DNA from 2 places in the Sporosarcina koreensis genome. Region 1 is predicted to be linked to the other one. Evidence: a T-box and tRNA genes for the amino acid it is inferred to sense, from the RefSeq annotation. Region 1 holds a T-box; the other holds one or more tRNA genes.
The links. The T-box of region 1 lies ahead of serS (serine--tRNA ligase). A T-box ahead of a tRNA ligase gene usually reads a tRNA of that ligase, here a tRNA-Ser.

Region 1 (8,588 bases):
ACGGCGCCTAACGATCCAATGAGCAGTCCTGCCATAAAGACCATCTGGTAGGGGCGCGTCAAAAACTGCATCTCTTCATAGCGGAGCCCGTTTCCTGAGGTTGCCCCTATTACTATGTAAGCGATGCAGAGAGAAATAAGTGTCCCTAATAGGGTCGCGATGATTGCAGCATAGGTCTTTTCATTAAAACCGCTGACGATCGTCAAGGAAATGATCGTAAATACAATCCCACTGACAGCGCATATCAAAACTAAACTGATCGATGGGTTTTTAATGTAAACATCTAAGGCGAAGGATAATAAAGTAGCATTGACCGCCAAGCTAATAATTGAAAGCAATCCTTGCTTCTTGCCTGTAATGAGTAACATGAAGATGAAAATCCAAGCGACCAGCACAACGAATTGGTCACGTTTTACATTGGTGATGCTTCCGGTTAATGTGGAATCCCCTTCGCTTTTCGGATTAATCGACACGAATAGCCCATTGCCGACACGGTATTGTTGATCGTAAGCTCCTGACGAAGAATACTTATTCGTTAACTTTATCAACTGCCCTTCATATTCTCCGTTTTTTATTTCGGCAATGATATGCTGTATGAACAGTTGGTCTTTGTTATTGTTCATATCCGTGATGGCGGATGCTTCTGCCACCTCGGTTTGAATGACTTTTGCGATTGGCTGCTCGTAAAACGAGTAATTATTATTAATAAATATCATAGAAATGGCAAAGCAAAGTCCTATGACAGTAAAAAGAAGAATTTGTTTATATGTCATCTTTTTAAATCTGTTTTTGATAACATTCAAATAAAACCCTCCAAATGTAAGTTACATCCCACTATACCGAAAACGAAAGAAGCATCGCAAATATGATTCATTTACGACGCTTCTTTCGTTTTTATTTTTATTTTTTCAGCGTTGCCGACAAATTCAGCATATTGCCGATTCGTTCAACGACCGTTTCCACTTCATGGGGATTGCTTTTCAGATCGTAATCCGTAATATCGATGCGAAGCACCGGACACGCATTGAAGGAATCTATCCACTTAACGTAGCGCTCATGCAGCTCTTCCCAATAGGAAAGCGGCGTCTGCTGCTCCATCTGGCGGCCTCTCTCCTGGATTCGTGCAAGAATTTTCTCGAACGGGCCGTCCAAATAGACGAGCAGGTCGGGATGCGGGAAATACGGAGTCATGACCATCGCGTCGAATAGTTTCGTATAGGTATCGTAATCGACCGGATCCATCGTCCCTTTGTCCTTATGCATCTTGGCGAAGATTCCTGTATCTTCATAAATGGAACGGTCTTGGATAAAGCCGCCGCCATATTCGAAAATACGTTTCTGTTCCTTGAAACGTTCCGCCAGAAAATAGATTTGCAAATGGAAGCTCCATTTTTCAAAGTCATCGTAAAAGCGGTCAAGATAAGGATTCTTATCTACATTTTCCAATGAAGTCCGGAAATCCAATGCGTTCGCAAGTGCATTCGTCATCGTCGATTTTCCGGCCCCTACCGTACCTGCAATCGTGATGACCGCATTTTTCGGAATCCCATATTTCTCTCTTAAATTCATTGTACTGCTCCTTTTCTTATCGTCTCATCGACTTTGCTGAGAATCGCTTGTAAATCGCCTGCATCATTGACAAAATCTATTTCATCACCGTTGAAATGCAGCACCGGGATATCCGGATGGGCTGCTTCAAAATCTGCGATGAACTGTTCGTAATCCTCCGACAGCCTTTGCAAATAGGAAGGATCGATATTCTTTTCGAAATCCCGTCCACGTAGCGCAATCCGCTTCATGAGCGTATCGAGCGTGGCATGAAGGTAAATAATAACATTCGGAACAGGCATGTCCTTCGTCAATATATGATAAATCTCTTCGTATTTGGCGTATTCATCCGCTGGAAGCGAACGCCTTGCAAAAATGAGGTTCTTGAATATATGATAATCTGCCACGACCGGTTGTTGTTTGCTTAAATATTTCTTCTGGATATCGCTTAATTGCTTATATCGGTTGCAGAGAAAGAACATTTCGGTTTGAAAGCTCCACTCCTCGATGTCTTCGTAAAATTTATTCAAAAATGGATTTTCATCCACGATTTCGCTTAACTGATGGAACCGCTGCGCCTCAGCAATCGCCTTTGACAGCGTCGTTTTACCTACGCCAATCGGCCCCTCTACCGTAATGAACGGAACAGACATAAAAAGCTCTCCTTTGATTCGACAATTTCTGCACTTCATTTTACCATATAGAGATGTTGAAACATAGATGTTGCCGCAAATTGGCTGGTGGATGGTACACTGTCTTGTAAGGAGCGATGATTGATGGATGTTTTTGAAATGGACCGCGGATTCATGCGGATGGCGATAGAAGAAGCGAAGAAGGCAGAAGAAATCGGTGAAGTCCCGATTGGAGCAGTCATCGTGAAAGACGGTGAGGTTATTGCCCGTGCCCATAATTTACGGGAAACGTCGCAGAATGCAGTGACACATGCCGAACTTTCCGCGATTCAGGATGCATGTCAGGAAATCGGCAGCTGGCGGCTCGAGGAGACGACTTTGTATGTGACGCTTGAGCCTTGCCCGATGTGCGCTGGCGCGATTTTACAATCTAGGATTCCACGTGTTGTGTACGGTGCACGCGATCCTAAGGGCGGCTGCGTCGATTCATTGTACCGTTTGCTGAATGATCCGCGCTTCAATCATGAATGCGAAGTGGCGGAAGGCGTGCTTGGGGATGAATGCGGAGCGATGCTGACGAACTTTTTCAGGTCGTTGCGGGAGAAGAAAAAAGAGCAAAAAAAGGCGATGCGAAAAGTCGAGTGACTCCGCATCGCCTTTATTAATTATTTGATGACTTCTTTTCCACCCATATACGGACGCAACACTTCCGGAATGACGACAGATCCGTCCTCCTGCTGGAAGTTTTCAAGGATGGCGGCGACTGTCCGGCCGATTGCCAAACCGCTTCCGTTCAATGTATGAACGAATTCAGGCTTCGCGCCTTGTTCGCGGCGGAAACGGATAGATGCGCGTCTCGCTTGGAAATCCTCGAAGTTTGAGCAAGAAGAGATTTCACGGTATGTGTCTTGCGTCGGAATCCATACTTCGATATCATATTTCTTCGCAGCTGTGAATCCGAGGTCTGCTGTACACATTTTTAGGACACGGTATGGCAGTCCGAGCAATTGCAATACTTTCTCCGCATGCCCCGTCAATTTCTCAAGCTCATCGTAAGATTCTTCCGGTTTCACAAAGCGGACAAGCTCAACTTTATTGAACTGATGCTGACGGATCAACCCACGCGTATCACGGCCCGCTGATCCAGCCTCTGAACGGAAGTTCGTGCTGTATGCCGTATAGGCGACCGGCAATTGAGTTCCATCGAGAATTTCGTCACGGTAATAGTTCGTCACCGGAACTTCGGACGTTGGAATTAAGAAATAATCCTCTTCCTCGATCAAGAACGCATCCTCTTCGAATTTCGGCAATTGGCCCGTGCCCGTCAAGCTCGTACGGTTCACCAAATATGGCGGCAGCATTTCCTCATAGCCATGCTCCTCCACATGAAGGTCAAGCATGAAGCTGATCAATGCACGTTCAAGTCTTGCGCCAAGTCCACGGTAGAATACGAAACGGCTGCCCGTCACTTTCGCTGCTCGTTCAAAATCAAGCAAGTTCAGATCCGTACCGATTTCCCAATGCGGCTTCGGTTCGAAAGTGAATTCAGGCTTCTCGCCCCATGTACGGACTTCGACGTTATCGTCTTCGCTGTCACCTACCGGAACCGATTCATGTGGAATGTTCGGAATGCGCATCATGATGTAATTCAAATCTTCTTCGACTTGATGCAATTGCTCATCAAGTGACTTGATTTCATCACCGACTTCACGCATGCGTGCGATGACGTCATCCGCATTTTCCTTATTGCGTTTCATTTCCGCCACTTTTTGCGAAACTTCATTGCGCTCCGCCTTCAGCACTTCCACTTTCGCAATCAGTTCTCTCCGTTTTTCATCCAGTCCAACGAATTTATCCAAATCCGTCAGGTCTTCTCCGCGCTTCGTAAGTTTCGCTTTCACTTCATCAAAGTTCGCACGAAGCAATTTAATGTCTAACATAGCCGATTCCTCCTCTAATATAATTTGACGACGATTTTTGAACACAAAAAAAGCCCTCTATCCCCTATACAAGGGACGAGAACTACCCGCGTTGCCACCCAAATTGACCAGCAAAAAGCTGATCCACTCTTTGAAATAACGGTTCAATGTCCGGCTAGGCATACTATTCGTTCAGCCCGGCTACTCAGGGACGGATTCACAAGTGTCTTTACCGGCTCGCACCACCCGCCGGCTCTCTTTGAAAAACGTGCTTGTTACTGCTTCCCATCATCGTCTTTAATTTGAAATTAACATCACTTTACTACATCCCTGAGCTTTTGGCAAGGTCCAAGAATTCCGCAACCGCTTGGAAGTACGTTGTTTCATGTGGAACAAAATCGGACAGTGTTAGGGGGATTTCATTCCCAAATATGATTTCGTCCACTTCACCCCTGAACAGCGCCTGCAAATCTTTTATCGGAACGGAATGGATGCTCTCCACTTCCTCCTGCTGCAATGTAAAATCATTCGGTGCGAAACTTGATTGATAAAGAAAAACATTCGCAAATTCCTTGTCAATGAAATCTGGCAGCCTGATGACATCCCGAACGAAACCCATCCGTTTTAACTTGGATAGATCCACTTGTATGCCAAGCTCCTCTTCGACTTCACGGATTCCGTCCATAATATCCTCATCCACCAGCAAATGGCCTGCAGCTGTTATATCATACAAGCTTGGAAAATCTTTTTTTGAGGAGCTTCTTTTTTGAATAAAAACATTCGTTTCATCCACTAGCCAACAATGAAACGTCTCATGCCACAAGCCTTTCTTATGGATGGCTTCTCTTGTTTCCTCGCCGATATACGTATAATTTTCATCGAATACTTTTAAACGCTCTGCCAAGTTAAGACCTCCCAACTCCCCTAATTTTATTGCAAAAACACATAATTAGCAAAGGCCAGAACATATAAAATGCCCTGGCCTCCAACTATCAGACTCCACGTACCGCCATCAATTCACTTTCAGCTAGCTTGCTGATTTCCAAACCTTTCATCGGTGTGCCGATATCTTTGGATAAATCACCGATCAATGCATAGTTCTGGAAGTCTTCCGTTGCCATGACAATCGCACGCGCGAAGCGTTCAGGGTTGTCGGATTTGAAGATGCCCGAACCGACGAATACGCCGTCAGCGCCAAGCTCCATCATGAGTGCCGCATCTGCAGGAGTCGCTACGCCGCCTGCTGCATAATTGGTAACCGGTAGACGCTTCGCTTCACGGATTGTGAGCAGCACATCATAAGGTGCGGCCAAATCTCTCGCCGCCACCATCAGCTCATCATTATTCATATGAACGATTTTGTTAACTTGCGCGTTCACTTGACGCAGATGGCGTACCGCTTCGACGATATTGCCTGTTCCCGGCTCACCTTTCGTACGAAGCATCTTTGCTCCTTCTCCGAGTCGACGCGCCGCTTCGCCAAGATTACGAGCACCGCAGACGAACGGCACTTTATAATCACTCTTCAATAAATGAAACTCGTCATCAGCCGGCGTCAACACTTCACTTTCATCGATGAAATCCACACCCATTGCCTCCAGCACACGTGCTTCCGAAATATGTCCAATCCGCACTTTTGCCATAACCGGGATTGAAACCGCCTTTTGCACTTCTTCAACAATGCGCGGATCCGCCATCCGTGCGACACCGCCCGCTGCCCGGATGTCCGAAGGGACACGCTCAAGCGCCATGACTGCGACAGCACCTGCCGCTTCCGCCACTTTTGCCTGCTCCGCGTTAATAACATCCATTATGACGCCGCCATATTTAAAATCCATTTTCTCTTCCCCCTTTTCATTTTGTTCAGTATACTAGACTATGACCATATTAAAATACTCAGTTTAATGATAAGTGAAGGGGTCAGAGAAAGTTAAGTATTAGGTCAAAGGTCACGAAATGACAATAACTCTTGGAAAGTGACAGATAACTTCCAGGAAATGACCGATAACTCATTCAAATTGATCGATATATCCCGGGAAATGACCGATAACCCCAAGGAAATGATCGATAACTTTTTTAGGCGAGGTGCATCAAATGGAAATGCTTCTAATTGAACTAAATAAAGAAAGCGAAACGCCTCTCTACGAGCAAATCTACCAACAAATTCGAAACGATATCACTGAAGGGAAGCTCGTCGTCGGCGAAAAGCTCCCTTCTAAACGAAAACTTGGCGAATTCCTCGACGTCAGCCAGACGACAATTGAAATCGCTTATGGGCAGCTTGCAGCGGAAGGGTTTATTACATCCAAACCGCGAAGAGGCTATTTTGTGCAGGAAATCGGCGAACTGGCGTATGTGCAACCAACAGAGGAAGTCACTCCCCCCGCGAAAATTGAACTCAAAGAACCCGAAATCGACTTCTCCCCCGGTAAAATCGACACGGAATCCTTCCCTTTCACGCAATGGCGGAAATACGCGAAGGATACCATCGACGAGTCGTCGCAACATCTTCTGCTATTGGGCCATCCACATGGAGATGCAGAACTTCGTCAGGAAATCGCGAAGTATTTATATCACTCGAGAGGGGTCGACTGCTCCGCGGACCAGATCATTGTCGGGTCCGGAACAGAACAACTCATGCCGTTGCTCATCCGGCTTCTCGGACCGGAGGCGACGTACGCCATCGAGGATCCGGGATATCCGCTCACCCACCATGTTTTCTTCCATAACAACCGGGAAGCCGTCCCAATTGCAGTCGACGAGGAAGGGATGGACGTAGAGGCGCTCCAGCAGTCGGAGGCGACCGTCGCCTACGTGACACCTTCCCATCAGTTTCCAACCGGTACAGTCCTTTCTGCGGCGCGTAGGACAGCATTATTGAACTGGGCGGCATCAAGTAAAGGTAATTTCATCATCGAAGACGATTACGACAGCGAATTCCGTTATTCGGGACGTCCGATTCCTTCATTGCAAGGGATGGACAAAGCGGGCAAGGTCATCTATGTCAGTACCTTCTCCAAATCTTTAATGCCGTCGCTGCGAATCGCCTATATGGTGCTCCCTCCCGTTTTGCTGAAACATTATGAGAAGGCATTCATCCATTATTCGTCGACAGTGCCACGGCTAGACCAGCACACGCTCGCAAGTTTCATGGCGGACGGCCATTTCGCAAGGCACTTGAACCGGATGCGGAAAGTGTATAAACGTAAACTGCAGCTGCTGACGGATTCATTGCGGCAATATGCCCCTGCGATTTCTTTCTCGGGAGATGAAGCCGGTATGCATATCCTTATCAATGTCCATATGGACGAGGATGAGGACGCATTATCCAAGGCGACATTGGCAAAGGGCATCCGCGTTTATGGCTTGAATGAATACCGGAAAGCCCCAACGAGTATGCAGCCGTCTTTTCTGATCGGCTTCGGGGGCTTGGCGGACGACCAGATCGAGTGGGCAGTAGATCAGCTCATGGGCGCCTGGAACATTAAAAAAAGGTGATGGTCCCTGTCGGATCCATCACCTCATTTTATTTAAATAAACCTTTTATAAACCCTGTTGCGCTTTCCCAAATACCGGCGAAGAAATCACCGATTGCGCTCATCATCAACGAGAACCAACCTGCTTTTTCGACGTCATCCGTAACGACAACATCCATGCCGAGGTCTTTTGAATCGATGAATCCGTAATCTTCGCCCTCTTTTTTAACGAGCTTCACTTGCCCGACAACCGTTCCTTTTTTGATCGGTGCTTCAAGTGCACCGTCTTTCAATAAAGACTCATCCAGAACTAGCTGTGGCTCATAAAGATCCTTTTCGTTCGATTTGATCATCGCTTTGATTGGCTCTTTTACTTCGATTGCAACTGTCTTCTCTTTTCCTTTATGGACAGGCAATGTTTTCTGCTCTTCGAATTGATAGCCTGCCGGCAGCAACTCTTCATCGGAAAACTGGCTGAAGCCGTAATCGAACAACGCACGTGTCGCATCAAACCGAGCTTTGTACGAGCCGACTCCATTTGCATCGACGGCTTTCATGACGACAGCGATGACCCGCTTGTCGCCCCTTTTCGCCGTTCCCGTGAAGCAGTGGCCAGCGAAATCAGTCGTGCCTGTCTTCAATCCGTCGACGCCTTCGTATTCATAAACGAAGCCCGGAAGCATGAAGTTCCAGTTATCCATCTTGATAGCGTCCGTCGTGCCTTCACGGAAAATCTTCGAATTGATTTTCGTCGTTTCCAACACTTCCGGGTAATCTTTCATCAAATGGAATGCAAGCCGTGCAACCGATTTGGCAGGCATGACGTTCTCGTCGTTTGCCCCAGTGCCTTGCGGATGCATCCCTTGCAAGTATTCGTTGTTCAAACCTGTTGAATTGACGAATTTATAATCAACCAAACCAATTTCCTTCGCTTTAGCATCCATCAATTTCAGGAATTCTGTTTCCGTTCCTGCAATCGTTTCAGCAATCGCGATTGTTGCCGCATTCGCTGA
Region 2 (8,588 bases), on a different contig from region 1:
GCCATATCCAGCGTCAAATGAACCTACTTTAGGTCCTGTTTGTCCAAAACGTGCATTGTCCGCGGCAATCGTTAAATCACATACGACATGCAACACATGACCGCCGCCGATTGCGTATCCCGCAACCATCGCTACTACAGGCTTCGGTATGACACGGATCAATCTTTGCAAGTCAAGGACGTTCAGACGTGGGATTTCGTCATCTCCGACATAACCTCCATGTCCACGGACAGATTGGTCGCCACCTGAGCAAAATGCCTTTTCACCTTCTCCTGTTAATATGATGACTCCGATGCTGCTATCATCCCGTGCTCGAGAAAAAGCATCGATCAGCTCCATTACAGTTTTAGGACGGAATGCATTGCGCACTTCAGGACGGTTGATCGTCACTTTTGCAATGCCGTTGTACTTCTCATATTTAATATCTTCATATGTACGGATTGTTTCCCATTGACGTGTCATGTTCTTCCTCCTCCATTATTATAGGTCTTGCAAATACTCCATAATCATTGTAGCAAACAATCGCGGTTTTTCCACGTGAATTGCATGTCCGGCGCCTGAAACGACAATGTGTCGCCATGCAGGAGATCGGTCATTCATTTCCTGGGCAATTGCTACAAATTTCGCATCCAGCTCGCCTGTTAGAAGAAGAACAGGATTTTGAATCGAATGAAGGGCTTCCCAATAGGATTCCTGGCTGCCAGTTCCGATACCAAGCAGGCTGTTTGCAAGTCCGGTTGCACTTTGTTGAAGTCTTTCATTCCGGATAGCCTGCCTTTTTTCCTCGGGAAGGCTTTTTTGAGATTCAAAAAGGGGAATACTTTCCCACTTATCAACAAAAGAGGCGATGCCTCTCTTCATTATCTTACTGGCGAGTGCTTTGTCCGCAGCTCTGCGTTCTGTCCGTGCTTGCTCATCCACCAAGCCCGGAGATGCACTTTCGAGGATCAAAGCCTGAACCCGCTTTGGATAACGCACCGTATAGGCGAGGGAAATGCGGCCGCCCATTGAGTAGCCGACCAAATAAAAGGAATCCAATTTCAATTGCTCAAAAAGGGCTTCCAAATCTTCAATCTGCTCCTCCATCGAATAGCGTTCCGGCTTGTCGGGAACGGTTGTTTTTCCGTGCCCCGTCAAGTCAATCGCAATTGTCCGATATTTCCCTTGCAGTTCATCCCGAACTTCCCTCCATGTGGCTGAAGTTCCTGTAAAACCGTGTAGAAAGACGACCTCGGGCAACTGTGGTTCTCCTTCAACTTCGACATAGAAGGACAGCCCTCGGACTGGAATCAATTCACTCATTCCCTTCCAGCCCCTTTACGACTTCGGCCCAATAGGCACGGTGGGCTTTCACATTCACCGGTCTGTTCGTGAACACTTCGATGATCCGGACGTCTTTCGTCTTTTCTTTTTGCAATTCTGCTTGGAATTCCTCCACCGTATGAACAGCAGCGTACTGTGCGTCATACATCGCCCCGATATGTCCGAACGTCAAGCCTGTCGGTGTGCCGAATAATTCTTCGAAATGGTTTTCGACACTCGCTTGTGGAAGATAGGAAAAAATTCCACCGCCATCGTTATTCAATATGACAATCGTTAGATTCGTCTTATGGAATCTCGATACGATCAACCCATTGACGTCATGTAAAAAGGACAAATCGCCAATAAGCAGGTACGTAGGCCTTTTTCGTGTCGCTTCGACGCCAAACGCCGTAGAAACGACACCATCAATCCCATTCGTTCCTCGATTGGAAAATATCGTGATATCCTTCTCCGTCTTGCAGAAAAATGTGTCGACATCACGGATTGGCATGCTGCTACCGCTGATCACATCACTGCCATCCGGAAGCATGTCGAATAACGTCTTCACAATGACCCCTTCATCCCCTGCGCTTCCCTGATACTTTAGGGTTTCGGTTTCAGCAAGTTGTTCAGCAGAAGACCATTGCTCACGATAGGAGGACGCTTCCTGCTGTTCTGGCACGTCATAGACAGACTCCGGCGAACATTGAAGATGATGTGTCACGACGCCAAGTGAATCCCGGAATTCCGGTGATTCATCCACAGCAATAAACACTTCCGGCCGGCATTTCTTCAAAAATAAAGACAATGGCTTCGAAACTGGCTGTGCACCGAAACGGATGACCGTGTCGGGAGCTGCATTCGACTTGAACAAGTCGCTTTTCAAAATCGCATCATAATGAGCGATGCACAATGTTCTGCAGTCTTCAGGAACTTCCGATCTCAAATTGGATAAAGGATCGCATAGCACGGGCCATTGCAATCGCTTTGCAAAGTTCCAGAATGCATCCTTATCAAATCCGACCGGCAATTCCCCGGCTATGACCAGTCCACTTTCCGCTTCTGAAAAGAGGGCGGATAGCGACTGTTTTTGAATAGCTGTCAGTTCAATTTCCCCATGGATCCGTTCAACGAACGTCGAGGCTTTTGATTTCCTATCAAAATCGATGAGCAGCGGCTCCCGTAACGGGATATTCAAATGGATCGGCCCCATCGGTTTTGTTAATGCAACGGAGACGGCGCGATTGACATGCCTTTCCAAAAACCAATCCAGCTCTTCATTATCCTCCGCAATTGGAAGGTCCACACTGAACTTCACATGCTTTCCATACATATTCAGTTGATCGATCGCCTGCGGTGCGCCAACGCCCCTCAATTCATGTGGACGGTCAGCCGTCAGGACAATGAGCGGAATGCGAGCATAGAACGCTTCGGTAATGGCAGGATGATAGTTAGAGGCCGCTGTTCCCGATGTACATAAAAGAACAACAGGCCGGCCGGATGCCTTCGCTAAACCTAGCGCAAAATATGCTGCCGACCGTTCATCGACTTGCATATAGGTCTGCATCTTGTCTGACGCAGCGAAAGCATAGGCTAGAGGCGTGGAACGGGAGCCTGGACTGATGACTGCCTCCTTCACGCCTGCCTGCAGCAATGTATCTGTCATCCGTAATACGTGGTCCGTCAAAATTCGTTGTTCATCCATTCAGCTTTCCTCCAAGCGCCCGCAATACCGGTCTGAATTTCACCCAAGTTTCGTCATATTCCAGTTCGGGAACGGAATCCGCAACGATTCCTCCCCCCGCGTATAGATATGCCCGGTCGCCGTCTAGCAGCGCAGAACGGATGGCCACGGCAAATTCCCCATTGCCTGAGGCATCAATCCAACCGATTGGAGCTGCGTAATAGCCTCTATCCATACCTTCCTCATGACGAATGATTTCCAAAGCGACATTCGTCGGAACCCCTCCAAGCGCCGGAGTCGGATGCAATGCCTCCACGAATGAGAAGATATCATTTTCCTGGCCAAGCGTACCCTGGACAGGCGTGTAGAGATGCTGGATATCTCTTATTTTCATCAGCTTCGGTGTTTTCGGAATGAGCACTTCGCTGCAATATTTATTAAACACATTTGAAATCATGCTGACGACGTGCTGATGCTCTTCCCGGTTTTTGCGATCCCCAAGAAGCTCCTCACCGAGTTCCCGGTCTTCCTGGGCGGATTTTCCGCGACGGATCGATCCGGCTACACATGCCGAGTAGGCTTTTCCATCTTTGATTTCGATTAGACGCTCAGGCGTTGCACCAAAGAACAGTGAACCCCCTCTTTGAAGCCCGAAGTGGTAGCTCTCCTGCTGTTCATTCGTAATGGCATGCAATGCTTTGACGTTATTGAAATCGCGTTCAAATTGAAGCTCAAGCGCTCTGGCAATGACGACCTTGTCAGCTTTGCCTTTCCGAATGGAGGCAGTGACGTTTTCCACTGCATCCAAATACTGCTTCTTACCCCGTTCTGTCGTAGCGACGACCTTATTATCATTCGCAAAATCAAACTCCTCCACCTGGGCGATGTGGATCAGTTTGTCGCGTTCTTCCCGTAGCCTTTCAAAATCCTCAGCGGCTTCTTTACAATCGGTGATCATATTGATCGAAACCATCGTCTTGCCTTCCTCGATTTTCAATTGAAATGAAGGCACAACGAAATAACCGGACGGGAATCCTTCCCACTCCGATTCCTTCCTGTTTTTCTCATCAAATGAAAACCCGCCGAATAGGACAGGATCGATATCTTTTTCTTCTTTTATGAGAATGGAACATAGCTGCTTCCATTGCTCCGATATATCCTTAAAACGGCTTCCCGCTTTTGCGGTTGCCAACGTATAGGCATGTCCAATCCCGACAAGCGTCAATGTCTTATCGGCATTTTGCCAGTAGAACCGTTTGTCTTTGTATTGCGAAGCGCCTGCTTCAAAAAAAGACAAGGGTGATATCCTTCCGACTTCGACAGTTTCCGTGAAGAAGCGCGTACTAGGAGATATCATCACTTTTTGTATTTCACGAACATCCGTCATCTTGTGACCCATCATTTTCTCTCCTTCATCTTCAATCCATCGTCTTGCAATGAAACACGTATTATTTTTTTTGTAGAAGAATGAGTTTCTTAGTTCCATTATACCGGAATATCGTGTTTCTCGCATAGATAATGCAAACAAGGATACCTCTTTCAGCCGTTTTGGAGTACAATGGATAACGGAAACACGAGGATAGGAGAGAATACATTGCAACATACTATTAAAGCTGATTCCGGATGGCGAATATGGTGGCAGCTTACGAGACCACATACTCTGACTGCGGCTTTCGCTCCGGTTTTCCTAGGAACAATGATTGCTTTGACTCACGGAAAATTACATTTTCCTTTATTTTTCGCCATGCTGATCGCCAGTCTTTTCATTCAGATGGCTACGAATATGTTCAATGAATACTACGACTTCAAACGGGGATTGGACAACGAAAACTCCGTCGGAATCGGAGGGACAATCGTCCGTAACGGCGTAAAGCCGAAAACCGTTTTGCAAATTGCGCTTGCGCTGTATGCTATATCCGTTCTGATCGGGATTTATATTTGCCTTGAGACCTCTTGGATGCTTGCACTCGTCGGAGCCATTTCAATGCTGATCGGCTACTTGTACACAGGCGGACCGATTCCGATCGCTTACACGCCTTTCGGAGAACTTGTATCCGGAGTAGTCATGGGCATGCTGCTGATCCTTATCGCCTTTTATATACAGACAGGCGTAGTGACGACAGACGCTGTTCTCATTTCGATTCCGAGCATGCTCCTCGTCGCTGCCATCATGATGGCAAACAACATCCGCGACTTGGAAGGTGATAAAGAAGGCGGCAGGAAGACGCTGGCCATCCTTGTAGGGAGATCCAATGCGATTACGATCCTTGCTTCATTCTTTATCGTTTCTTATTGCTGGATAATCATACTCATTGTTTTAGGATATCTTACCCCTTGGGCATTGCTCGTATTTCTGAGTGTACGTAAACCGATAAATGCCATTGCCACCTTCCGCGCTCATCTGCTTCCTTTACAGGTCATGCCTGCGATGAAGAATACGGCTGTGACAAATACTCTTTTCGGTTTATTGCTCGGTATCAGCATACTGATCGGACAATTTCTATAAGGTATCGATGGACTTGCAACTAGTTGCGAGTCCATTTTTTTGTCTGTATTTGTCTTCCATGTTTAGTTCATCGATTCAAAAGGAATTGAGATGATACAACGATTCATTATGAAGTCATTGTGCGATGAGCATACTAACGCAACTAACATAAAAGGATGTGCTGAACATGTTAACGGAGCAACAGAAAACAGAACTCAAGGAAAGTTTACTGGAAATGAAATCACAATTTCAGAAAACGGAAAATGAAACAGACATTCGGGATTCCGCACGGGAAGAAGTAGGAGAATTATCTACGTATGACAATCACCCTGCCGACATGGGCACGGAGCTATTTGAAAGGGAAAAGGATCTCGCTTTGAATGTGCACGCAGGCGATGAAGCCGGCAAAGTGGAGTATGCTTTGCAGGCTTTGAAGAATGGGACATACGGATATTGCGAAGAGTGTAAGAAGGAAATCCCATTCGAACGGCTGGAAGCGCTCCCTTATACAACATACTGCATTGATCATACGCCGGAACAGGATGTACCGGACGACAGACCATCGGAAGAGGATCGATTGATCATGGCCAATCCGAACTCATATGCAGACAGACGAGAGGGCATTTATAGGGACAGCCAGGACAGCTTTCAGGAAATAGCTAAATCGGGTACATCCGAAACACCATCCGATTTTATAGGAGATCATGATGACTATAATACTCTTTATGATGATGAAATATTGGACGGAGCGGCGGAAGAAGTGGAAGAGTTCGTCAGCACCGACATCACAGGCGAAAAGCGAGGATTTGTAAGATCAGATATATCTGAGGAATATGAAGGCAAATTAGACGATGAAGGATTGGAATCTCCTTTAGGGGATATTCCCTATCATCGCAGGGATAGTTATACGGGTGAGGAAAAGTGACGAGAGTGGAATACTCGTCAGAAAGCAGCGTGTCGGGGAATGCCTTCGCCCAAAGTGAGGCCTCATACGCCATACGCCCAAAGTGGACCATTTAGCGCCTATAATTGACCTTTAAGCGCCCAAAGCGGATCATTCTTCGCCCAATGTAGGTTTTCTTACGCCCAAAGCAGTCTGTTTTGCGTCCAATGTAGGACTTTGCGCGCCCAATCCAGGTCGTCACGTAATTAATTTGATACGAATAGAAAAAAACAGGCTAAGAAAAAATGCAACATTTTTTCTTAGCCTGTTTTTCATTTGAAACTAGTATGACCCCTACGGGATTCGAACCCGTGTTACCGCCGTGAAAGGGCGGTGTCTTAACCGCTTGACCAAGGGGCCAATCATATATGGCGGAGAAGGAGGGATTCGAACCCTCGCGCCGCTTTCGCGACCTACGCCCTTAGCAGGGGCGCCTCTTGAGCCTCTTGAGTACTTCCCCGTATAAAATTGGCTCCGCAGGTAGGACTCGAACCTACGACCGATCGGTTAACAGCCGATTGCTCTACCACTGAGCTACTGCGGAATATGATGGGCCTAAGTGGACTCGAACCACCGACCTCACGCTTATCAGGCGTGCGCTCTAACCAGCTGAGCTATAGGCCCATGGAGCGGGTGAAGGGAATCGAACCCTCATCATCAGCTTGGAAGGCTGAGGTTTTACCACTAAACTACACCCGCAAGGAATGGTGGCTCAGGACGGAATCGAACCGCCGACACAAGGATTTTCAGTCCTTTGCTCTACCGACTGAGCTACTGAGCCACATTGATTTGGTAAACTGATAATTTCTCTAGAGTCACTTAGAAATCTGCAATCATCAAATCGTATGTAATGAAAGAAAATGGCGGTCCCGACCGGGATCGAACCGGCGATCTCCTGCGTGACAGGCAGGCATGTTAACCGCTACACCACGGGACCTTTTGGTTGCGGGGGCAGGATTTGAACCTGCGACCTTCGGGTTATGAGCCCGACGAGCTACCACTGCTCCACCCCGCGATAATGTTAATACTTACTTCTTAATACTTGCTACGCTATTTGCATAAGAGACACCTTACGCTTCGCTGTCGGTGTTACTCGCATCCGTTGCTATGCTCGTTGCTCCACCCCGCGATAATGTTAGTTGTAGGAATTTCAAATCCTACTATTCAGTTGTATTCCATAACCACTTTTGCTGCTTTAAAAATATATGGCGGAGGAAGAGGGATTCGAACCCCCGCGGGCTTTAACACCCCTGTCGGTTTTCAAGACCGATCCCTTCAGCCAGGCTTGGGTATTCCTCCGTGATGACTATTCAAATAGTGGTGGACCTTGCAGGACTCGAACCTGCGACCGGACGGTTATGAGCCGTCTGCTCTAACCAACTGAGCTAAAGGTCCTTTTAGGATGGCGGCAGAGGGGATCGAACCCCCGACCTTACGGGTATGAACCGTACGCTCTAGCCAGCTGAGCTACGCCGCCAGGAAAAGTATTAAGATAATTGGTGGAGCCTAGCGGGATCGAACCGCTGACCTCCTGCGTGCAAGGCAGGCGCTCTCCCAGCTGAGCTAAGGCCCCATTTAAGAAGTGGTCGGGAAGACAGGATTCGAACCTGCGACCCCTTGGTCCCAAACCAAGTGCTCTACCAAGCTGAGCTACTTCCCGTATAATGGCGCGCCCGGAAGAATTCGAATCCACAACCTTCTGATCCGTAGTCAGACGCTCTATCCAATTGAGCTACGGGCGCATAATATGATAATTTTATTGGTGCCGAGAACCGGAATCGAACCGGTACGGTAGTCACCTACCGCAGGATTTTAAGTCCTGTGCGTCTGCCAGTTCCGCCACCCCGGCGCAAATAAATGGAGCGGAAGACGGGATTCGAACCCGCGACCCCGACCTTGGCAAGGTCGTATTCTACCACTGAACTACTTCCGCATTGAAAGTGCGGGTGAAGGGAGTCGAACCCCCACGCCTTACGGCACTAGATCCTAAGTCTAGCGTGTCTGCCAGTTCCACCACACCCGCATATTTGTATCAAGACAGAGAGTCAAGAAATGGTGAGCCATGCAGGATTCGAACCTGCGACCCTCTGATTAAAAGTCAGATGCTCTACCGACTGAGCTAATGGCTCATAAAAGTGGTGCCGGCGATAGGAGTCGAACCCACGACCTACTGA

Region 2: it encodes a tRNA-Ser, which carries the amino acid that the T-box ahead of serS (serine--tRNA ligase) is inferred to sense. The anticodon was not compared.

What each region holds. Positions count from the first base shown of each region.
Region 1 covers NZ_JBHSNP010000022.1:12,140-20,727, forward strand. Annotated here, with positions in the region: gene ACFPTP_RS10185 (YibE/F family protein) at 1-773, opposite strand, end outside; gene ACFPTP_RS10190 (deoxynucleoside kinase) at 901-1,569, opposite strand; gene ACFPTP_RS10195 (deoxynucleoside kinase) at 1,566-2,201, opposite strand; gene tadA (tRNA adenosine(34) deaminase TadA) at 2,325-2,825, shown strand; gene serS (serine--tRNA ligase) at 2,846-4,120, opposite strand; T-box leader at 4,189-4,400, opposite strand; gene ACFPTP_RS10210 (NUDIX hydrolase) at 4,422-5,003, opposite strand; gene pdxS (pyridoxal 5'-phosphate synthase lyase subunit PdxS) at 5,092-5,937, opposite strand; gene pdxR (MocR-like pyridoxine biosynthesis transcription factor PdxR) at 6,194-7,597, shown strand; gene ACFPTP_RS10225 (serine hydrolase) at 7,626-8,588, opposite strand, start outside.
Region 2 covers NZ_JBHSNP010000008.1:122,980-131,567, forward strand. Annotated here, with positions in the region: gene menB (1,4-dihydroxy-2-naphthoyl-CoA synthase) at 1-462, opposite strand, end outside; gene menH (2-succinyl-6-hydroxy-2,4-cyclohexadiene-1-carboxylate synthase) at 481-1,302, opposite strand; gene menD (2-succinyl-5-enolpyruvyl-6-hydroxy-3-cyclohexene-1-carboxylic-acid synthase) at 1,295-3,007, opposite strand; gene ACFPTP_RS03685 (isochorismate synthase) at 3,000-4,385, opposite strand; gene ACFPTP_RS03690 (1,4-dihydroxy-2-naphthoate polyprenyltransferase) at 4,581-5,492, shown strand; gene ACFPTP_RS03695 (TraR/DksA C4-type zinc finger protein) at 5,659-6,396, shown strand; tRNA gene ACFPTP_RS03700 (tRNA-Glu) at 6,703-6,774, opposite strand; tRNA gene ACFPTP_RS03705 (tRNA-Ser) at 6,784-6,874, opposite strand; tRNA gene ACFPTP_RS03710 (tRNA-Asn) at 6,884-6,958, opposite strand; tRNA gene ACFPTP_RS03715 (tRNA-Ile) at 6,965-7,038, opposite strand; tRNA gene ACFPTP_RS03720 (tRNA-Gly) at 7,040-7,113, opposite strand; tRNA gene ACFPTP_RS03725 (tRNA-Phe) at 7,120-7,195, opposite strand; tRNA gene ACFPTP_RS03730 (tRNA-Asp) at 7,276-7,351, opposite strand; tRNA gene ACFPTP_RS03735 (tRNA-Met) at 7,355-7,429, opposite strand; tRNA gene ACFPTP_RS03740 (tRNA-Ser) at 7,621-7,713, opposite strand; tRNA gene ACFPTP_RS03745 (tRNA-Ile) at 7,733-7,809, opposite strand; tRNA gene ACFPTP_RS03750 (tRNA-Met) at 7,818-7,891, opposite strand; tRNA gene ACFPTP_RS03755 (tRNA-Ala) at 7,912-7,987, opposite strand; tRNA gene ACFPTP_RS03760 (tRNA-Pro) at 7,998-8,074, opposite strand; tRNA gene ACFPTP_RS03765 (tRNA-Arg) at 8,080-8,156, opposite strand; tRNA gene ACFPTP_RS03770 (tRNA-Leu) at 8,175-8,263, opposite strand; tRNA gene ACFPTP_RS03775 (tRNA-Gly) at 8,273-8,347, opposite strand; tRNA gene ACFPTP_RS03780 (tRNA-Leu) at 8,356-8,437, opposite strand; tRNA gene ACFPTP_RS03785 (tRNA-Lys) at 8,468-8,543, opposite strand; tRNA gene ACFPTP_RS03790 (tRNA-Thr) at 8,551-8,588, opposite strand, start outside.